DNA from 3 places in the Streptomyces sp. NPDC046866 genome. Region 1 is predicted to be linked to each of the others. Evidence: riboswitches for the same ligand, from Rfam matches in the RefSeq annotation. Region 1 holds a riboswitch; each other region holds the start of a gene.

What was found. A riboswitch is a leader RNA that binds a small molecule or an ion and turns the genes downstream of it on or off. The one in region 1 is predicted to bind cyclic di-AMP.
Region 2: linked by a shared signal. The riboswitch ahead of AB0953_RS10415 (transglycosylase family protein) and the one ahead of AB0953_RS05640 (LysM peptidoglycan-binding domain-containing M23 family metallopeptidase) in region 1 are both predicted to bind cyclic di-AMP.
Region 3: linked by a shared signal. The riboswitch ahead of AB0953_RS23565 (M23 family metallopeptidase) and the one ahead of AB0953_RS05640 (LysM peptidoglycan-binding domain-containing M23 family metallopeptidase) in region 1 are both predicted to bind cyclic di-AMP.

Annotation. Positions count from the first base shown of each region.
Region 1 is NZ_JBEYXN010000002.1:495,273-502,442, forward strand. It holds gene AB0953_RS05630 (MBL fold metallo-hydrolase) at 1,041-2,243, opposite strand; gene AB0953_RS05635 (SGNH/GDSL hydrolase family protein) at 2,431-3,219, opposite strand; gene AB0953_RS05640 (LysM peptidoglycan-binding domain-containing M23 family metallopeptidase) at 3,396-4,397, opposite strand; cyclic di-AMP (ydaO/yuaA leader) riboswitch at 4,402-4,587, opposite strand; gene AB0953_RS05645 (tyrosine-protein phosphatase) at 4,899-5,717, shown strand; gene AB0953_RS05650 (aspartate aminotransferase family protein) at 5,804-7,170, opposite strand, start outside.
Region 2 is NZ_JBEYXN010000005.1:58,411-65,580, reverse strand. It holds gene AB0953_RS10440 (SurA N-terminal domain-containing protein) at 173-799, shown strand; gene AB0953_RS10435 (nucleoside triphosphate pyrophosphohydrolase) at 828-1,871, shown strand; gene AB0953_RS10430 (globin domain-containing protein) at 1,936-2,265, opposite strand; gene AB0953_RS10425 (cytochrome P450) at 2,458-3,675, shown strand; gene AB0953_RS10420 (transglycosylase family protein) at 3,778-4,800, shown strand; cyclic di-AMP (ydaO/yuaA leader) riboswitch at 5,083-5,250, shown strand; gene AB0953_RS10415 (transglycosylase family protein) at 5,253-5,966, shown strand; gene eno (phosphopyruvate hydratase) at 6,276-7,170, shown strand, end outside.
Region 3 is NZ_JBEYXN010000017.1:79,973-87,142, reverse strand. It holds gene AB0953_RS23580 (GNAT family N-acetyltransferase) at 1-1,935, opposite strand, end outside; gene AB0953_RS23575 (HPr family phosphocarrier protein) at 2,120-2,401, shown strand; gene AB0953_RS23570 (GntR family transcriptional regulator) at 2,630-3,295, opposite strand; gene AB0953_RS23565 (M23 family metallopeptidase) at 3,522-4,316, opposite strand; cyclic di-AMP (ydaO/yuaA leader) riboswitch at 4,330-4,484, opposite strand; gene AB0953_RS23560 (pitrilysin family protein) at 4,723-6,090, opposite strand; gene AB0953_RS23555 (pitrilysin family protein) at 6,111-7,170, opposite strand, start outside.

The DNA.
Region 1 (7,170 bases):
CCGCCCCAGGCGTGGGCCGTATGGCGGGGGCTCCGCCCCCACACCCCCGCGCCTCAAACGCCGGCGAGGCTGAATTGGCCGCCCCACACCGCCCAGTACGAGCGACACCGGCGGGGCTGGCAACGCCGGGCCACAGCGCCCAGTACGGGCCCAAGCCGACGAGCCCGGCACGGCGCCCGGCCCACTGGCAAGTGCGGCACCGTTTCGGGGTACCACCCCGCGTCTCGAACCCCGGCGGGGCTGGTAAATGCCGGGTCACAGCGCACCGTACGGGCCTGGCTCAGGGAGCGGCCCGCTGACGGGCGCGGCGGTGCGCCGCGCCTCGCTGCCGGCAGGGCCGGAGTTGCCGGGCCGCAGCGCCCGTGCGAACCGGCTCGGTGCACGGCCCGCCGCCAAGCGCGGCACCGTTTCGGGGTTACCACCTCGCGCCTCGCACGCCGGCGGCGCTCGGAATGCCGGGTCACAGCGCACCGTACGGGCCCGGCCGCCGGGCCTCGAATGCCGGCGGGGCCGGAGTTGCCGGGCCGCAGCGCCCGTACGGACCTGCTCGGTGCACGGGACGTGTGGCGGCGGTGTCATCGCGTCCCCGGGCCTCGGGCGCGGCCGGAGTTGCCGGGTCGCAACCACGCGGTGCGGGGTGCGGGGTGGTCGGGTCCGGGCGGAGCCCGGGGAACGGGCGAAGGGCGGGTAAGGGAAAAGCCCCGCAGGGCCGACCCGCCGCAGGGCCAGCCCGCCGCCGAACCGAACGGGCGCCGGACCCCGAACGGGCGCCGGACCCCGGACGGGAGCGGGACCGAACGAGCCGGACCCCCGGACGGGCGCCAGACCGGGCATGCGCCGGACCGGACGGGGACCGGACCGGCCGGGGACCGGACCGAACGGAAGCCGGACCCCGGACGGCCGGCGGACCGGACGGGCGGCGGGCCCGGGCGGCCGGCGGAGCGGGCGGGTCGGCGGGCGGCGGAGCGGGCGGGTCGGCGGCGTCCGCCGGTAGGGCGTGGCGGGCACGGGGTCGGGTCGGCTGCCGGCCGGGGGCGCGGTTACGAGCCGACGGTCTCCGGTTCCTCCCGGGCGGCGGGCGGTTGCGGCTCGGCGGCCGCCGACGGCACCGGCGGAGGCGCTGCCGCAGCCGCGGCGGAGGCGGCGAAGGGCCGCCACCACGGCTCGGCCGGGGCGTCGGCGGCGCCGGGCTCGAAGGGCTGGCCCGGGATGGGCAGCGCGACGGCGGCCCCCAGGTCCTGCGCCGCGGCCAGGGTCCCCTCCCCCGGCTCCTCCCACGGGTGCGGGGCCAGGTTGAAGGTGCCCCAGTGGATCGGCAGCATCGTGCCGTGCGGGATCCCGCCCTGGAGGTCGAGGTGGGCGCGCATGCCCTCCTCGGGGGTCATGTGGATGTCGGGCCAGTACTCCGAGTACGCGCCGATCTGGATCATCGTGGCGTCGAAGGGGCCGTGGGCGGCGCCGATCTCCCGGAAGCCGGGGAAGTAGCCGGTGTCGCCGCTGTGGAAGATCCGGTGCTCGTCGCCGGCGACGACCCACGAGGCCCACAGGGTGTGCTGCTGGTTGCGCAGGCCGCGGCCGCAGAAGTGTCGTGCGGGGGTGGCGGTCAGGGAGAGCCCGGCGATCTCGGTGGTCTCGTTCCAGTCGAGCTCGCGCAGCCGGTCGGCGGACACGCCCCAGTGCTCCAGGTGCGCGCCGACGCCGAGGGGGACGGCGAAGACGGTGTCCGTGCCGGCGAGCTGCTTGACGGTGGGCAGGTCGAGGTGGTCGTAGTGGTCGTGCGAGATCACGACCGCGTCGACCGGCCCGAGCGAGGCCAGCGGCACGGGTACGGGGTGCAGCCGCCGGGGCCCGGCGAAGGGGAAGGGGGAGCAGCGCTCGCCCCACACGGGGTCGAACAGCACCCGGCGCCCGTCGATCTCGGCGAGGACGCTGGAGTGCCCCATCCAGGTCAGGCGCAGCCCGCTCACCGGCGGCTTCGCGAGCTCGGCGAGCGTCGTGGGGTAGACGGGGACGGACGCGGCGGGGCTGCGCCGGATCCGCTGCTCCTTGCGGAAGTAGGTCTTCGCGAACTCCAGCATGGAGCCGGAAGGCCTGGTCCGGGCCCCCACCGGGTTCTGGAACACGCCGTCGGCGAAGTTCGGCGAGCGCCGGATGCGTTCCAGCCGTGCGCCGGACGGATCCGCCCCGAAGGCTTCGGGGCGCAGGGCGCGCAGCCGGGGACGCAGGGGAAGGGAGCCGGTCAAGGCGCCTCCTGGGAGGTGGGGTGGACGGGAGCAGGCCGGGATCTCGCCCGGCCCGCCACCATCCCAACGCCTCGCGGCCCCGAAGGATTCCGCATCGTACGGTCCGCTCCACTGCCCACGGCTCCACGACGGCCCGTACAAGGCCTGCGGAGGCAGGAGCCGGCCGCCGCGTGAGGGGGCCGGAGGGCTACAGCGGGAGCAGGTCGGGCCGCTTCGCCTCGACGTGGTCCCCGGAGGACTCCCCGCGCAGCCGGCGCCCGATCCACGGCACCAGGTGCTCGCGGGCCCACTGGATGTTGCCGCGGGTCACGTCCACCGAGCCGCGGGGCTGCTGCGGCGGCCACGGCTGGTCGGGGTCGGCCGGCACCCGGAGCCCGAGCACCTGGGCGGCGCGCAGGGCGACCCGGGTGTGGCCCTCGGGCGACAGGTGGAGCCGGTCGTCGTCCCAAGCCCGCCGGTCCTGGACGGACTTCAGCGACCAGAGGTCGAGGACCGGGCAGTCGTACCGGTCGGCGATGGCGCGCACGTGCGCGCTGTACGTCGCCACCTTGCCCCGCAGGTGCTTGAGGACGGGCACGCCGCGGGTGTCGAAGCCAGTGGTGATCATGACCTGGCCGACGGAGCCGGCGAGGTCGGCGACGGCCGCCTCGAACCGCTCCGCCACGGCGTCCGGGTCGCTGCCGGGCCGGATGATGTCGTTGCCGCCTGCGCAGAAGGTCACCAGGTCCGGCGCGAGCTCCTTGGCCCGCGGGACCTGTTCGGCCACGATCTGGTCGAGGAGGCGCCCCCGCACGGCGAGGTTCGCGTACCGGAACTCGCCTTCCGGGCGCTGGTCGGCCAGGAGTACGGCCAGGCGGTCCGCCCAGCCGACGAAGTTCCCCCCGGGTCCCGGGTCCCCCACGCCCTCGGTGAAGCTGTCCCCGATCGCCGCGTACGAGCCGATGGTCCTGTCGTACTTCTTCGTCGTCTCTGTCATCGTCGTCGCTGCCACGGGACCATATCCTCCACCCCGGATCGTGACCTACGCCACCGTAGGAAGGGGTTGACGGACCGTGATCTATACCACCGGGCAGGTGCGGAATAACAGCGCGTGAGGCCGGGGCCCCCCTCGGGTCCCGGCCCCACGCGGGTCTCACGCCTCCACAGCGGCGGTCAGATGCTGACGCCCTTCGAGCGGAGGTAGGCCAGCGGGTCGATGTCCGAGCCGTACGCGGGGCCCGTGCGGACCTCGAAGTGCAGGTGCGGTCCGGTGGAGTTGCCGGTGGAGCCGGAGAGGCCGATCTGCTGGCCCGCGGTGACGCTCTGGCCGACGGAGACGGACAGCTGGGAGAGGTGGCCGTACTGGGAGTACTTGCCGTCGGCGTGCCGGATGACGACCTCGTTGCCGTACGCGCCGCCCCAGCCGGCGGAGACGACGGTGCCCGCACCGACCGCCTTGACGGTGGTGCCGGAGCTCGCGATGAAGTCGACGCCGGTGTGGTAGCCGCTGGACCACATGGCGCCGGGGGTCTTGTACGGGGTGGAGATACCGCCGCCGACGGGGGCGACGAAGGCGGCGGCGGGGGCGGCGGCCTGCGGGGCCTTCCCGGCGGGCGCGGCCGCCGGGGCGTCCCGGTCGGCGGCGGGCGCCGGGGCCTTCTCCTTCGGCGCGGCCGCTTGCGCGGCGGCGGGCTTCCGGGCCGGGGCCGCGGCCGGGGCGTCGGCCGCGGCGGCGTCGGTCGCAGCGGCGTCGGTCGCAGCGGCGTCGGTCGCAGCGGCGTCGGCCTTCGCACCGAGGGTCAGCTTCAAGCCGGGGTGGATCAGCGACGGGTCGGTGCCGACGGCCTCGCGGTTGTCGGCGTACAGCCGCTCCCAGCCGCCGGGCAGGTGGCGGTCGGCGGCGATGGTGGAGAGGCAGTCGCCCGGCACGACCGTGTAGACGGACGGGGCGGCCCGGTCGGCGCCCTGCGCGGCAGCGGCCGGCTGGGCGGTCCGCAGCGACACCGGCAACGGGACCTGCGGGGCGGTGGCGGGCGCAGCGGCCGGCGCGGCCGCGTGGGCGCCGGCGGCGCCGATCAGCGGCAGGGCGAGGGCGGCGCCACCGGTGCCGGCGAAGGCGAGACGCCGGGCTGTCGAGGGGGACTTGGGACGGCGGTGCTTGCCCTGTGCCGGCATGGCGCATTCCTCTCCGTCGCCTGCGAGGTGAGCTGTCGGGTTCGGACTGGAGATGTCCGGCCGGACACGGACGCGAGCGGCGCGTGTACGGCTTCACCCCGAGCTGCTCCGTATGGAGGAGATCCAAAAGAGAGCAGCGGCCTACCTGGTTCCCCCGCTCCTGCCGCGCATGAATGGTCGGGTCGGTTTTCCGGACGGCGGCAGGATCAGGCGGTCCATCCGGATCGATCGCGAAGGTAATCGAGTTCGGCCTCGCGGAACAAGCCGTGAATTCCTGACGGATTCACAGAAAGGGGCGGCCGGCAGAATTCCCGGTCACCCTCCGTCCATTCCCCGGAGCCAACGGCCTTTACGGCCGGGCCATTCGGAATCGGCGATCAGGCACTCACGGTCACCGTATGATCTGGCTCACGCCCGTTGCGCCCGATCTGGCCACCGCGAACGGCAAGTTGGGCCCAAGCAGTGCAATTCGGACACCACGACCCTGTCGGAGGAGCTCCCGTGACCCAGCAGATACCCCCGCCCCCGTCGGCGCACCGGATACCGGAGCCCGAACTGTCCGGAGTGCGCAACTTCCGCGACGTGGGAGGGCTGCCGACCACCGACGGACGACGGGTCAGGCCGGGACGACTCTTCCGAAGCGGACATCTCGCACATGCCACCGAAACCGATGCAGAATTCCTCGCCTCCCTCGGGCTCCACACCGTCTTCGACTTCCGCAACGAGGTGGACCAGGCCCTGGAGGGCCCCGACGTCGAGCTGCCGGGCGTGCGCAACGTCAACATCCCGCTGTCCGACCCGGCCGCCGGCAAGGACTTCTGGACGATCGTCCGCGACGGCGACGTCGAACAGCTCCGCGGGATCCTCGGCGACGGGAAGGCCGCCGCCCGGATGACGAAGGCGTACCGCGCGATGGTGCTGGAGCGCACCGCCGAGCACAGCCGGGTCCTGCACGCCCTCGCCGACGACAGCGTCCCGGCGCTCATGCACTGCGCGGCCGGGAAGGACCGGGCGGGCCTGTCGATCGCCGTCACCCTGCTCGCCCTCGGGGTGGAGCGCGAGGCCATCACCGCGGACTACCTGGAGTCGAACGCCCCCCACCGCCGCTACCGGGTGCGCCGCAGCAGCGGTGCGCCCGAGGCCCGCTCCCCGGAGGTGATGGAGCTGCTCGCGCCGCTCTTCGACGCCCGCACCGCCTACCTCGACGCGGCCTTCGACGCCATCGACGAGCGCTGGGGCGGGGCCGAGCGCTACCTGGCCGAGGGCCTGCGCCTCGCCCCCGCAACCCGCGCCCGCCTGCGCGAGCAGCTCCTCCACTAGCGCCGCCCCGCCGAGGCCGTCGCCCACACCGTGGAGGTGAGCCGCCGGGCCGCGGCGACCCGACCGCCCGACCCGGCCGCGGGCCGTCAGCCGCCGCCGACGGCCTGCTTCACCAGGGTCCTGCCGAAGTCCCACATGAGTCCCCCGCCGCCGTGGGCCTCGTCCATGACCGCGCGGAACGCCACGACGAACCGGTCGATGTCGGACTCGTCCACGACCAGCGGCGGAATCAGTTTGATCACCTCCAGGTGGTCCCCCGAGACCTGGGTCAGGATCCGGTGCTTCTGCAGCAGGGGCACCACGACCATCTGCGCGAACAGGCCCTTGCGGGCCGCCTGGAGCATCGTCCACCGGCTGCGCAGCCGCAGCGAGGCGGGCCGGCCGAACTCGATGCCGACCATCAGGCCGCGCCCGCGCACCTCGTGCAGCAGCTCGTACTCGTCCACGAGCGCCGCGAGGCGCCCGCGCAGCAGGTCGCCCATGGTTCGGGCGCGGGCGACGATCCCCTCGTCCTCCATGACGGAGAGCACCGCGAGCCCGGCCGCCATGGCCTGCGCGTTGGAGCCGAAGCTGGCGGAGTGCACCAGCACCCGGTCCATGGACGAGTAGACCTTCCGGAAGATCCACTCCCGGCCCAGGGTCGCGCCGACGGGGACGTAGCCCCCCGACAGGGCCTTGGCCACGCACACCAGGTCCGGCTCCACGCCCGGCTCGTGCTGGTACGCATAGAAATCGCCGGTCCGCCCCAGGCCGGTCTGGACCTCGTCGGCGATCAGCAGCGCCTTGTGCCGGCGCAGGCACTCCTGCGCCGCCGCGAGGAACCCGGGCGGGGCCGCGTGCACGCCCTTGCCCTGGATCGGCTCGACGACGAACGCGGCGACGTCCCCGCGCCGCAGCTCGCGCTCCAGCGCGCCCAGGTCGCCGAGCGGGATCCGGGTGTCGGGCAGGAGCGGGGCGAAGCCGTCGCGGAACCCGCTCTCCCCGTTGACCGAGAGGGACCCGGTGGTCAGCCCGTGGAAGGCGTGGTCGCAGTAGAGGATCCTGGGCCGCCCGGTGGCGTACCGGGCGAACTTCAGGGCGGTCTCCACGGCCTCGGTGCCGCTGTTGCCGAAGAAGACCCGCTCCAGGTGGGGGCTGTGCGCGAGCAGCCTCTCGGCCAGCAGCCCGGGCAGCGGCGGGCAGTCGAAGCGGGTCAGGTCGGCGAGATCGGCGTCGAGGACGTCGTGCAGGGCGCGGCGGACGACGGGATGGTGGCGACCCAGGCCCATCACCCCGAACCCGGCCAGCATGTCCAGGTAGTCGTTGCCGTCGGCGTCCCAGAAGTGGGCGCCCTCGGCCCGCTCGTAGACCTTGTCGAAGCCGATGGTGTGCAGCATCCGGGGCAGCTGGGGGTTGAGGTGGCGGGCGTGGAGCTCGTAGCGCTCCGCCCCGCGCTCGGCCAGCAGGGACTTCA
Region 2 (7,170 bases), on a different contig from region 1:
GCCGACCTTGGCAGCGCCGGTGGACCGGGCGGTGGCCGCCGGGTGAACACGTACCCCAACACCCCGGGAATCGTTGGTCGAACCGGTGGCCCGTACCACCCTGACTGCATACCATCGATCACCGCACGGCCTTTGTGCACCGACGCACAATCTCCCGGCCCTGGAGGCTCCTTTGCACCGTCGCACAGCGCTCTCCGTATCCGCCGCCCTGCTCGTGGCGGCCCCCCTGCTGTCCGCCTGCTCGGGCCAGTCCCGCCCGGGCACCGCGGCCGTCGTCGGCGGCGAGCGGATCACCACCTCCGCCCTCCAGGCCCAGGTCAACGACGTCCGCACCGCGCAGAACCGCAGCGGGCAGTCCGCCGCCCAGCTGATCCAGGCCTCGCCCGGCCTGGAGCGGGTCAAGCTCAACAAGATGATCCAGACCGCCGTGCTGGAGCGCGCCGCGAAGGACGCGGGCGTGCGGGTCAGCCCGCGCGAGGTCGAGGAGTTCCGTAAGGCCCAGCTGGAGAAGGCCGGCGGCCCCGAGCAGCTGGAGGCGGCCGCCCTGGAGCAGGCCCACCTGGCCCCGGGCCAGCTGGAGGCCGACGCCCGCTTCAAGCTGCTGCGCGACAAGCTCTTCGACCACTACGGCAGCCAGGACAAGGCGCTGGAGAAGCTCGGCGCCGCGGCGAAGGCCCTGCACATCGAGGTCAACCCGCGCTACGGGGCCTGGGACGCGCAGCAGATCGTCCTCGGGGACCAGCAGACCCCGTGGATCACCCAGCGGACCCGGCCCGGGCAGGCACCCGCCGGAGCCTGAGGCGCGCCGCCGGAGGTAGGTTCGGAGGGTGAACGCCCACGCCGCCGAACCCGCCCGCCCGTCCGACACCGCCGCCGGCCGCGCCGCCGGCCCCGCCCCCGGTCCGGCCGACGGGGACGCCGTCGGCCGGATCGTGCTGCTCACCGCCAGCCACCGGGTCGCCCCCGGCCTGCTGTCCTGGCCCGCCTGGCAGACCCTGCACGGCGCGGACCGGGTGCTGTGCGCCGACCCGGGCCACCCGCAGCTGCCGTACCTGCGGGAGGCGGGCGTCGAGGTCGCCCTCGAGGCCCCGGACGCGCACGCCCTGGTCGACGCCTGCGCGGGCGGGCGCACCGTCGTGGTGATCCCGGCCGGCGAGGGCGACCAGCGCCTCACCGACGGCCTGGCCCGGCTCGCCGGCTCCGGCCGCGTCGCCATGCCCGACCTGGAGCTGCTGCCCGGCTCCTACGATCTGCCCGGCGCCCGGCTGCTCGACCTGGTGCAGGTGATGGACCGGGTCCGCCGGGAATGCCCGTGGACCTCCCGCCAGACCCATCGCGGGCTGGTGAAGTACGCCATCGAGGAGGCGTACGAGCTGGTCGAGGCCATCGAGGACGGGGACCGCGAGGAGCTGCGCGAGGAGCTCGGCGACGTCCTGCTCCAGGTGGTCTTCCACGCGCGGATCGCCGAGGAGGACCCCGACGAGCCGTTCTCCGTGGACGACGTGGCCGGCAGCCTCGTCGAGAAGCTGATCCACCGCCACCCGCACGTCTTCGGCGACGCCGAGGCGCAGACCGCGGAGGACGTCAGCGCCCACTGGCAGCGCACCAAGGCGGTGGAGAAGCAGCGCGCCTCCGTCACCGACGGGATCCCGCTGGGCCAGCCCGGCCTGGCGCTCGCGGCCAAGCTCGCCGGCCGGGCCCGCGCGGGCGGGCTCGCCGTGGAGCTGCCGGGCGGCGAGGGCATCGGGTACGAGCTGCTGCGGCTGGCGGCGCGCGCGGAGGCGGAGGGCGTGGACCCCGAGACGGCGCTGCGCGCCGCGGCCCGCGCCTACCGCGACGCGATCCGCGCCGCCGAGGGCCTCGACGCCTAGGTGTATTGACCCGCAGCGTTGTTCACGCTGGTCAGGGGTATGCCTGCGACCAGGCCTTTTCCACCTAGGGGGTCCAGGCGCTGCCGGAGGCTTCGGCGAGGGCGGCGAGCAGGCTGGCGCCCACGGCGGCGTAGTGCTCGGGGCCGGCGAGGAACTTGCGGTGGTCGCGGCCGAGGTCGTGGAGGTAGGAGGCCAGGCCCTCGTGCTCCAGGTGGGCGACGACGTGGGTGAGGGCGGCGAAGAGCCGGTCCCGCTGGCGCTGCATGTCCTCGGCGGAGGGCGGGAAGAGCGCGCGGATCGCGGGGTGGTGCCAGAAGAGGTGGGAGTGGAAGTACTTGACCGCGTGCTCGGCCCGTCTCTCCACCACCGCGAAGCTGCTCTTCAAGATCCTCACGTCCACAGGTCCGAAAGGAGGAGCGGCGTCCGTCGCGGCGTCAAGTGACGGCCGATCTGCGGACAGCCGTGGCGAACCCCCATAAGGGGTGCCGTGCGCCGCCCGGGATACCGTCGACCCGTGCACGAGCCGACCCCCGCCGCCCCCGAAGACCCCGCTGCCGCAGACGCCCCGGCCGCCCCGGCCCCGACCCTGTTCGACTGGGAGTTCGCGACCGACCCCTATCCCGCGTACGCCTGGCTGCGCGAGCACGCGCCGGTCCACCGCACCCGGCTGCCCAGCGGGGTCGAGGCCTGGCTGGTGACCCGGTACGCCGATGCCCGCCAGGCCCTCGCCGACCAGCGGCTCAGCAAGAACCCGGCGCACCACGCGGAGCCGGCGCACGCCAAGGGCAAGACCGGGATCCCGGGGGAGCGCAAGGCGGAGCTGATGACGCACCTGCTGAACATCGACCCCCCGGACCACACCCGGCTGCGGCGCCTGGTGTCGAAGGCGTTCACGCCGCGCAGGGTGGCGGAGTTCACACCGCGGGTGCAGGAGCTGACCGACCACCTCATCGACGGCTTCGCCGGGCGGGGCGAGGCGGACCTCATCCACGAGTTCGCCTTCCCGCTGCCGATCTACGCCATCTGCGAGATGCTCGGGGTGCCGCGCGAGGACCAGGACGACTTCCGCGACTGGGCCGGGATGATGATCCGGCACGGCGGCGGCCCGCGTGGCGGAGTGGCCCGCTCCGTCAAGCAGATGCGCACGTACCTCGGCGAACTCATCCACCGCAAAAGGGATGATCTGGGCAATGACCTGATCTCGGACCTGATCCGGGCGAGCGACCACGGCGACCACCTCACCGAGGCCGAGGCCACCGCCATGGCGTTCATCCTGCTCTTCGCGGGTTTCGAGACCACCGTGAACCTCATCGGCAACGGCGTCCACTCCCTCTTCAAGAACCCGGAGCAGCGCACACGGCTCCAGGCCTCCCTCGCCGCCGGCGAGCGCGGGCTGCTGCAGACCGGCGTGGAGGAGCTGCTGCGCTACGACGGCCCCGTCGAGCTCGCCACCTGGCGCTTCGCCACCCGTCCGCTGACGCTCGGCGGACAGGACATCGCGGTCGGCGACCCGGTGCTGGTGGTCCTCGCCGCCGCCGACCGCGACCCGGCGCGGTTCGCCGACCCCGACACCCTCGACCTCTCGCGCGCCGACAACCAGCACCTCGGCTACGGCCACGGGATCCACTACTGCCTGGGCGCTCCGCTCGCCCGACTCGAAGGACAGACGGCGCTTGCGACTTTGCTGACGCGTCTGCCGGATCTGGAACTCGCCGTTCCGTCAACTGACCTGCGTTGGCGCGGAGGTCTGATCATGCGTGGCCTGCGCACGCTTCCCGTGCGCTTCACACCCCGAAACAACTGAACGTTTTCTGAGACAAAGTCAACTCCTTGCTCAACTTGTGACAATCGTTCGAAGGCCGCTAGGTTCTGCCGTTACCCAGCCGTTATGCGAAAGGTGCATCACATGCGTTCCGGGAACGGCCGCCACAGACGCCCCCGCCAGGTACCCGCGATTGTCGTCACCGCCGGAGTCACGGGCTCCGCGCTGGCCCTGCCACTGCTCGCCGCCACCGGCGCGAGCGCGGCCGACGCCTCGACGTGGGACAAGGTCGCCGAGTGCGAGAGCGGGGGCACCTGGAGCGCCAACACCGGCAGCGGTGCGTACGGCGGGCTGGCGTTCACCCAGGAGCAGTGGCAGAGCGCGGGCGGCCTGGAGTTTGCCGAGCGGCCCGACCTGGCCAGCCGGTCCCAGCAGATCGCGGTAGCCGAGCGCGTGCTCGGCGACCGGGGCCCCGAGGCCTGGCAGAACTGCGCGGCCTCGGCCGGGCTGACCAAGGACGCCCCCGCGGCGGACGTGGACCCGGGCGCCGCCGGCGACCACCGCGCCGTCGGCGCCAGCCCGAGCCGCCCGGACGAGAAGGTCCCGGCCGGCGGCAACGGCGGCCGGGCCACCGACTTCGGCGCCCCGACCCCCGGGCCCACCTTCACCCTCCCGCCCGCGCCGCAGGCACCCGTGAGCGGCCTGCCCGTCATGCCCGACCCGGACGTGCCGGCCCAGACGCCGCTGCCGGGCACCCCGGGCACCCCGACCGCGCCCACGACGCCGACCGCGCCCGGTACGGCGCCCACCGCCCCGGTGAACCCGGCGGACCCGACCGCCCCGGTGAACCCGGCCGACCCGGCCAACCCGGGGGCGCCGACGGCCCCGGGCGCCACCCCGTCCGCCCCCTCGGCCGCGCCCGCCCCGGGCGCCTCCGCCGACCCGGCCGCCATACCGGACACCTCCGCCACCGGCAAGCACCGCGGTGCGCCCGCCGTGGAGACCCCGGCCCCCTCGTACACCGTGAAGGAGGGCGACAGCCTCGCCACCATCGCGGACGCCAAGGGGGTCAAGGGCGGCTGGAGCGCCCTGTACCACGCCAACGAGCAGGTCATCGGCGGTGACGCCAACCTGATCAAGCCGGGCCAGAACCTGGATCTAAGGTAGCTATAACGGCACTTCGGGCACCCGGAAAGCGTCGTATGCCCGGTTCGTTCAAATGAGACATGCGTCTCTTCCGGTCAACTGGCGTGTCCTGTCCGCAACCTTGGGCAAACCACCCTCTCACCTGCGCAAACGCCCTTGCGGGGAGCGCAAGTAGGGGCCCTCCCCCGCCGAAGTTCCTCGTTGAACATCGGCGGGGGACCTGTCTACCTTCTGAATCGCCCGCCACCGCGGGCCCCTTCGACCGCACCGCCGAATCCTGCCGGCGGCCGGGGGGAACACACGTCGCGTCACGCGCCGAAGGCAGGAGCGGGGGAACCAACGAAGGCGCCGGGAACGACCGTTCGAAGACGGTCGCCACCGGCTAGGGGTGAAGACGCGCCACGTGCGCGGCCGGGCAACTCATCCGCCCGAACCCGACAGCTCACCTCGCAGGCGTCGGTGAGGAGAACTCCATGCTGCTTTCCGGCAAGGGCAAGCACCGCCGCGCCACCGCCATCGAGCGGACCACGCGCATCGTCACGCTCGCCGGTGTCGCCGGTGTCGCCGTCGCGGCCCCGCTGATGACCGCCGGCTCCGCGTCCGCCGCCACCGCCTCCGAGTGGGACCGCGTCGCGCAGTGCGAGTCCGGCGGCAACTGGTCCATCAACACGGGCAACGGCTACTACGGCGGCCTCCAGTTCTCCGCCTCCACCTGGGCCGCGTACGGCGGCAAGTCCTACGCCCCGCAGGCCAACCAGGCCTCCAAGGCGCAGCAGATAGCCATCGCCGAGAAGGTCCTCAAGGGCCAGGGCAAGGGCGCCTGGCCGGTCTGCGGCAAGGGCCTGTCGAACTCCGCGTACTCCGGCGGCGGCTCCACGAGCACCCCGAAGCAGACGCCGAAGACCGAGACGAAGAAGACCGAGACCCAGAAGGCCGAGACGCCGAAGACCCAGCCGAAGAAGGAGACCCCGCGCTCCGAGGCGCCGGTGACCCGCTCCGAGCGCGGCGACTCTGCGGCCATCAAGACCGGCAACGGCTCCTACGAGGTCAAGTCCGGCGACACCCTGGGCTCCATCGCCGACGCCAACGGCGTCAAGGGCGGCTGGCAGAAGCTGTTCGAGCTGAACAAGGACATCGTCTCGGACGCCGACCTGATCTACCCGGGCCAGATGCTGAAGCTCAGCTGACCCCCCCCGCACCTCCCGCGCGTGCCGTGACGGCACGCGCACACCCCGCCGCCCGGCGCGTACCCCTCACGCGCCGGGCGGCGGCGCGTCCGCCGGCGGGCGGACGCCGTGCGACAGCTGCCCGCCGGCGGCCGGAGGCCCCGAAACCAGGGGTCCTATGTCCCGGAAGCGGGGTATTCGGGCTCTTTTTCGTCCCAGGACCCGGGCGGTCGGCCAGCCGACTGCCGGGAGCCGGTTAGGCTCTAGGCGGCAAGGCCATCCCACGGCCGTACCCGCCACCGCACACCCAGCGTCACATCCCAGAAGGAGATGCTCGTGCCGTCCATCGACGTCGTCGTAGCCCGGGAAATCCTGGACTCCCGAGGCAACCCCACGGTCGAGGTCGAGGTGGGCCTCGACGACGGCAGCACCGGCCGTGCTGCTGTTCCGTCCGGCGCCTCCACCGGTGCCTTCGAGGCCATCGAGCTCCGTGACGGTGACCCCAACCGTTACCAGGGCAAGGGTGTCGAGAAGGCCGTCCTCGCGGTCATCGAGCAGATCGGCCCGGAGCTCGTCGGCTACGACGCCACCGAGCAGCGCCTGATCGACCAGGCCATGTTCGACCTGGACGCCACCGACAACAAGGGCTCGCTCGGCGCCAACGCCATCCTCGGCGTCTCCCTCGCCGTCGCGCACGCCGCGTCCGAGGCCTCGGACCTGCCGCTCTTCCGCTACCTCGGCGGCCCGAACGCGCACCTGCTGCCCGTTCCGATGATGAACATCCTCAACGGCGGCTCGCACGCCGACTCCAACGTGGACATCCAGGAGTTCATGATCGCGCCGATCGGCGCGGAGTCCTTCTCCGAGGCCCTGCGCTGGGGCACCGAGGTCTACCACACCCTCAAGTCCGTGCTGAAGGGCAAGGGCCTGTCCACCGGTCTGGGCGACGAGGGCGGCTTCGCCCCGAACCTCGGCTCCAACCGCGAGGCCCTGGACCTCATCCTCGAGGCCATCAAGCAGGCCGGCTACACCCCGGGCAAGGACATCGCGCTCGCGCTCGACGTCGCCGCGTCCGAGTTCTACAAGGACGGCAAGTACAACTTCGAGGGCCAGGCCCGCTCGGCCGCCGAGATGACCGAGTACTACGAGGAGCTCGTCTCCGCGTACCCGCTCGTCTCCATCGAGGACCCGCTGTTCGAGGACGACTGGGCCGGCTGGAAGGTCA
Region 3 (7,170 bases), on a different contig from region 1:
GGCGTCGGCGTTGGCCCGCCGCCACTGGGCGTAGCGGACGGCTTCGGCCACGGCGCGCACGGCCCGCTCGGCGGCGGGGTAGGCGGGGATGTGCACGTCCTCGCGGGCGAGGGCGTCGACGAGCTCGGCCAGCTCGACGTTGACGACCGCCACGGGCTTGCCGGGATGCGCGGCCGCCGCGTCCCGCAGGGCGTCGGCCAGGTCGTCGGCGCCCGCCTGCTCGCTGACCCAGGGGATCGCCGTGACGACCACGGCGTCGTGCGCGTCGGAGGCCAGGGCCGCGGCCAGTGCCTGCCCGAAGTCCTCGGGGGAGGCGGCCGTGGTCAGGTCGAGCGGGGCGCCGGGCCGCAGCCCCTGGGCGAGGCAGGCGTCGTACGTGAGGAAGCCGAGCGACTCGGAGTTGCCGAGGATCGCCACGCGCGGCCCGGCGGGCAGCGGCTGCGAGGCCAGCAGCAGCCCGACGTCGACCAGTTCGGTGACGGTGTCGACCCGGATCACGCCCGCCTGGCGCAGGAGCGCGGAGACCGTGGTCTCCGGCAGCCGGGTCCCGGGCACGACGTGGCCCGCCGGGGTGTGGCGGCCGCCCTTGGCGACGACGACCGGCTTGACCGCGGCGGTGCGCCGCGCGAGGCGGGTGAACTTCCGCGGGTTGCCGAGGGTTTCGAGGTACATGAGGGCCACGTCGGTGGCCTCGTCCTCGTACCAGTACTGGAGGATGTCGTTGCCGGAGACGTCGGCGCGGTTGCCGGCGGAGACGAAGGAGGACAGCCCCTCGCCGCGGCGGAGCAGGGCGGACAGCAGGGAGATGCCGATCGCCCCGGACTGGGTGAACAGCCCGATCCGGCCCCGGACGGGAGCCGGGAAGGGCGCGAGGGAGGCGTTGAGGGCCACCTCCGGGGCGGTGTTGATGATGCCGAAGGCGTTGGGCCCGATCAGCCGCATCCCGTACGAGCGCACCTGGCGGACCAGTTCGCGCTGGCGGTCGAGGCCGGCCCGGCCGCTCTCCCCGTACCCGGCGGAGAGGACGACGAGCCCCTGTACGCCGTGCTCCCCGCAGGCGGCGACGACCTCCGGGACCCGCTCGGCGGGGACCGCGACGACGGCGAGGTCGACCGGGGCGTCGATGTCGGCGAGGGAGCGGTAGGCGCGGACGCCGTCCAGCAGGTCGCCTTCCATGCCGGGGGCGCGGGCCTCGTTCACGGCGTAGAGGTGGCCGCGGAAGCCGCTGTCGCGGAGGTTGCGCAGGGCCGCCGCGCCGACGCCGCCGCCGGAGCGGCTGGCACCGATGACGGCGACGGAGCCGGGGGCGAGCAGCCGCTGGACGGAGCGGGCCTCGGCGCGCTGTTCGCGGGCGCGCTGGACCGCGAGGGACTCGGCGGTCGGCTCCAGGTCGAGGGTCAGGTGGACGGAGCCGTCCTCGAAGGTGCGCTTCTGCTGGTAGCCGGCGTCCGTGAACACCTTGATCATCTTGGTGTTGGCGGGCAGCACCTCGGCCGCGAAGCGGCGGATGCCGCGCTCGCGGGCCACCGCGCCGATGTGCTCCAGCAGTGCGGAGGCGACGCCGCGGCCCTGGTGGGCGTCCTGCACGAGGAAGGCGACCTCGGCCTCGTCGGCGGGGCCGGAGGCGGGCCGGCCGTCGGAGCCGATCCGGTCGTAGCGGACGGTGCCGATGAACTCCTCGCCGACGGTCGCGGCGAGGCCGACGCGGTCGACGTAGTCGTGGTGCGTGAAGCGGTGGACGTCGCGCTCGGAGAGCCGGGGGTGCGGGGCGAAGAAGCGGTAGTACTTCGACTCGTCGGAGACCTGCTCGTAGAAGCTGACCAGCCGGCCGGCGTCCTCGGTGGTGATGGGCCTGATGCGGGCGGTGCCGCCGTCGCGCAGGACGACGTCGGCCTCCCAGTGGGCCGGGTACGCGGGGTCCGACGCGGTGGTCATGCGGCGATCTTAAGGCCAGAGCGGGCCGGGGAGCTCCTGCGCGGCGGAGGCGGCAAGCCGGGGCGAATCGGTGCAAGCTGGGGTGGTCGGCACCTCGGGAGGCCCGGACCGGAGGCCGGTCGGAGCACCCGGGACCTTGTGGGATAGTGGTCTAGACAACCGTAAGAACCTGAAGGGCATCACCATGGCAGAGCGCCGCGTCAACGTCGGCTGGGCCGAGGGCCTGCACGCTCGTCCCGCCTCGATCTTCGTTCGGGCGACGACCGCTTCCGGGGTCCCGGTGACCATCGCGAAGGCCGACGGCACCCCCGTCAACGCCGCGTCCATGCTCGCGGTGCTGGGCCTGGGCGCCCAGGGCGGCGAGGAGATCATCCTGGCGTCCGACGCCGAGGGTGCCGAGGCGGCCCTGGACCGCCTGGCGAAGCTGGTCGCCGAGGGCCTCGAGGAGCTCCCTGAGACGGTCTGACCCTTCGGGTTCCCCCGCGCGGACGGCGCGGGAAACCACAGGAGCCGCGGCCACCGGGAATTTCCGGTGGCCGCGGCTCCTGTCGTTTGCCCCTCAGGACCGGGGCGTCGAAAAGACACGAAGAAAGAGCGCGGAGAAAGGCACAAGGAATACGTGCACAAAAAGCGCGCACCCGGTGCCCGCGCACATACGCCGCCCCTTTGCATCCCCCTTCATACGCGGGTTCTGTTAATGGGAGCCGCTCGCCATGTTTACGGCACGTTGCGAAGTCCTCACCCGCAGCCGGTAGGCCCCCGCCGTCCGGTCCGCGTGCCCGGCGGTCAGCGCCCGCGCCCGCTCGGCGTCGCCGCGCGCCACCGCGTCCACGATCGCCCCGTGCTCCGCCCAGCACTCCACGGGCCGCTGCGGCGCCTGCACCGCGTACATCCAGGCGACCTTGTGCCGCATCTGGACGAGCAGCGCGATCAGCCCGGGGCTGCCGGAGGCCTGCGCCAGCGTCTCGTGGAACCAGCTCCCCAGGGCCCGCAGGTCCTCGCCCTGGCCCTGGCGGGCCCGCTCCTGTCCCAGCCTGACCAGCCCGCGCAGCACCTTGAGGTGGGCCTCGGTGCGGCGCCGGGCCGCCCGGGTCGCAGCCAGCGGCTCCAGCAGCATCCGCAGCTCCAGCAGGTCGGCGGCCTCCTGCTCGGTCGGCTCCGCAACGCAGGCGCCCGCATGCCGGCGGGTGGTCACGAACCCCTCGGACTCCAGCGTCCGCAGGGCCTCGCGGACCGGGACGCGGGAGACGCCGTAGCGGCGGGCCAGCACCTCCTCGGTCAGCCGCGCGCCCGGTTGGAATGCCCCGGAGACGATGTCGTCGCGGATTGCAGTGCATACCGCGTGCGCGGGAATACGCAAGACCGGACCTCCGCCCATTTCTCCGCCTTTTCCGGCTGCCCGGGCGTCTTCGCCGCCGCCGTACCGGGATCGTACTGAGACTCTATTGCAATACGCGGAATTTTCCGAGCGCAGGCGGAAATCGGCTTCTCTTTTGAGCCGCAACGCGAGAACCCCGGCTCGGCGAGCCGGGGTTCTGTGCGAAGCGGTGCAGCGGTGCAGCGGGGCTGCTCGACGCCGCGTCGGGTCAGAGGTCGACGCCGTGGCTGCGCAGGTACGAGACGGGGTCGATGTCCGAGCCGTACGTGGCGCCGGTGCGGGCCTCGAAGTGCAGGTGCGGGCCGCTGGAGTTGCCGGTGGAGCCCGACAGGCCGATCTGCTGGCCCGGGGTGACCGTCTCGCCGACGGAGACGCTCAGCGAGGACATGTGGCCGTACTGGGTGTAGGTGCCGTCGTTGTGGCGGATGACGACGTTGTTGCCGTACGCGCCGCCCCAGCCGGCCTCGACCACGGTGCCGGCGCCGACCGCGTGGACCGAGGTGCCGGAGGCCGCGTGGAAGTCGATGCCGGTGTGGCTGCCGGAGGACCACATGCCGCCGCCGGCGTGGTACTGGGTGCTGATGTAGGTGTCGTCCAGCGGCGAGACGAAGGTGTTGAGGCGCTTGCGCTCCTCCTCGCGGGCGGCGCGCTCGGCGGCCTCGCGCTCGGCCTTCGCCTTCTCCTCGGCCTTCTGCTTGGCCTCGGCGGCGCGGGCTGCGGCGTCGGCCTCGGCCTTGGCCTTGAGGGCGGCGGCCTCCGCGGCGTTGCGCTGGGCGTCGGCCTGGGCCTCGATCTGGCCCTGGAGGTCCTCTGCGGTGACGACCGCGTTCAGGCCGGTGTCCTCCATGGAGGGCTTGTGGTCCGTAGCGGCGAACGCCGGGGCTGCGAGAGTGCCCACCACGCCGGTCGTGGCGAGGGCGGCGACGCCGGCGTAACCGGCGGTCTTGCGGCTCAGGCGGCTGGAACCACGGTGCTTGCCGGCGGCACGACTGCCAAAGGCCATGGAGGGGCTGATCCTTTCCTTCCTTCTCGCCTACCGGGTTAGCTGACGGGTTCGGAGCAGGAAGGTCTCCTACGGGCCCCTCTGGCGAGGCGGCCCGATTCACCCCAGGGACTGTGGGTCCCCGGCTCCCCAGGCTCGCGCCTGACGGGGACTCGGCGATCGCTGCCCGGTGCCGCGGGTGCGGCGCGTACAAACCGACGGACAGCACGCCCGACGCTAGGCGGATCATCAGTCAATCGCCAAACAGACGCGCGGTTTTGTTGCGTACGCCACATCCCATACGAGCAACCTTGGGGCCAATTGGACATAAAGGGCCCCGATGGCCAAGCCATCGGGGCCCTTCGACTTTCGCCGTGCGCCGACGCGTCAGCGGCGCACCACCGGGTCATCGACCGTGCGGCGCCGGTCAGTTGGTGACGACGGTCACCTCTCCGATGCCCAGCGCGCGCACCGGCTCCTCGATCTGCGAGGCGTCACCGACGAGCACGGTGACCAGGCGGTCCACCGGGAAGGCCTTGACGACCGCCGTGGTGGCCTCCACGGTGCCCGTGTTCGCCAACTGGGCGTACAGCCGGGCCTGGTAGTCGTCCGGCAGCTCCTGCTCGACCTGGTCGGCGAGCGTGCCCGCGACGGCGGCGGCCGTCTCGAACTTCAGCGGGGCCACCCCGACCAGGTTCTGCACGGCGACGTCCCGTTCGGCATCGGTCAGACCCTCCTCGGCGAGGGTGCGCAGCACCTTCCACAGGTCCTCCAGCGCGGGGCCGGTGTTGGGGGTGTCCACCGAGCCGCTGATGGCGAGCATCGAGGCCCCGCGTCCGTCGGCGGTGGAGCGCAGCACCTGGCCGAACGCGCGCACGCCGTAGGTGTACCCCTTCTCCTCGCGCAGCACCTTGTCCAGGCGCGAGGTGAGGGTGCCGCCCAGGCAGTACGTGCCCAGCACCTGAGCCGCCCAGACGCTGTCGTGCCGGTCCGGCCCGATCCGGCCGATGAGCAGCTGCGTCTGGACCGCGCCGGGCCGGTCCACGATGACCACCCGGCCGGTGTCGTCGGCGGTCACCGGCGGCACGGGGCGGGCCTCGGCGGTGTCGCCGGTCCAGGCGCCCAGGGTGTCCGCCAGCACGGCGTCCAGGTCGATGCCGGTCAGGTCGCCGACGACCACGGCGGTGGCCGTGGCGGGGCGCACGTGGGCCTCGTAGAAGGCGCGGACGGCCGCGGAGTCGATCCGGGCGACGGTCTCCTCGGTGCCCTGGCGCGGCCGGGACATGCGCAGGGAGGCCGGGAAGAGCTGGCGGGAGAGCTCCTTGGCGGCGCGGCGCTGCGGGTTGGCCAGCTCGTGCGGGATCTCGTCGAGGCGGTTGCGCACCAGGCGGTCGACCTCGCTGTCGGCGAAGGCCGGCGCCCGCAGCGCCTCGGCGACCAGGCCCAGGGCCTTGTGCAGCCGGGAGGCCGGGACCTCCAGGGAGACCCGCAGGCCGGGGTGGTCGGCGTGGGCGTCGAGGGTGGCTCCGCAGCGCTCGAGCTCGGCGGCGAACTCCTCGGCGGAGTGCTTGTCGGTGCCCTCGGACAGCGCCCGGGCCATGATGGTCGCCACGCCGTCCAGGCCCTCGGGCTCGGCGTCCAGCGGGGCGGCGAGGTTGACCTCGACGGCGACCACCTGCTGGCCCGGGCGGTGGCAGCGCAGCACCGTCATGCCGTTGGGCAACGCACCGCGCTCGGGGGCCGGGAAGGCCCAGGGGCGGGCCTCGCCGGCCTGCGGCCGCGGGTGGAAGGTCATCGTGACGGCTGCGGTGTCGCTCACTGCTCCGCCCCCTCGTTCTCGTTCTGGTTCGCGGCGTCGTCATCGGCAGCGGCGTCGGCCGCGAGGGGCTCGTACACCAGCACCGCGCGGTTGTCGGGGCGCAGCCGGGCCGCGGCCACGGCCTGCACCTCCTCGGCGGTGATGTCGAGGACCCGCTGCACGGCGGTCAGGGCGAGCTGCGGGTCGCCGAAGAGGACGGCGAAGCGGCACAGTTCGTCGGCGCGGCCGGCCACGGTGCTCAGCCGGTCGAGCCACTCGCGCTCCAGCTGCGCCTGGGCGCGCTCCATCTCCTCGGCCGTCGGGCCCTCGGCGGCGAACCGGGCGAGCTCCTCGTCCACGGCGGCCTCGATGGCGGGCACCTCGACACCGCTGGAGGTCTTCACGTCCAGCCAGCCCATGGAGGGGGCGCCGGCCAGGCGGAGCATGCCGAAGCTGGCGGCGACGGCCGTCTGGTCGCGGCGTACCAGGCGGTTGTGCAGCCGGGAGGACTCGCCGCCGCCGAGGACGGTGAGGGCCACGTCGGCGGCGTCGCACTCGCGGGTGCCGTCGTGCGGCAGGCGGTAGGCGGCCATCAGCGCGCGGGCCGGGACCTCCTCGACGATCTCCTCGCGGAGCTCGCGGCCCATGATCTCGGGCAGGCTGCCGTCGCGCGGCGGCTTCTTGCCGTCGTGCGAGGGGATCGTGCCGAAGTACTTCTCGATCCAGGCCAGGGTCTGGGCCGGGTCGATGTCGCCGACGACCGACAGCACCGCGTTGTTCGGCGCGTAGTACGTGCGGAAGAAGGCGCGGGCGTCCTCCAGCGAGGCCGCGTCCAGGTCGGCCATCGAACCGATCGGCGTGTGGTGGTACGGGTGGCCGTCGGGGTAGGCCAGGGCGGTCAGCCGCTCGAAGGCCGTGCCGTAGGGGACGTTGTCGTAGCGCTGGCGGCGCTCGTTCTTGACGACGTCGCGCTGGTTCTCCATGGACTCCTCGTCCAGGGCGGCCAGCAGCGAGCCCATCCGGTCGGCCTCCAGCCAGAGCGCGAGCTCCAGCTGGTGGGCCGGCATGGTCTCGAAG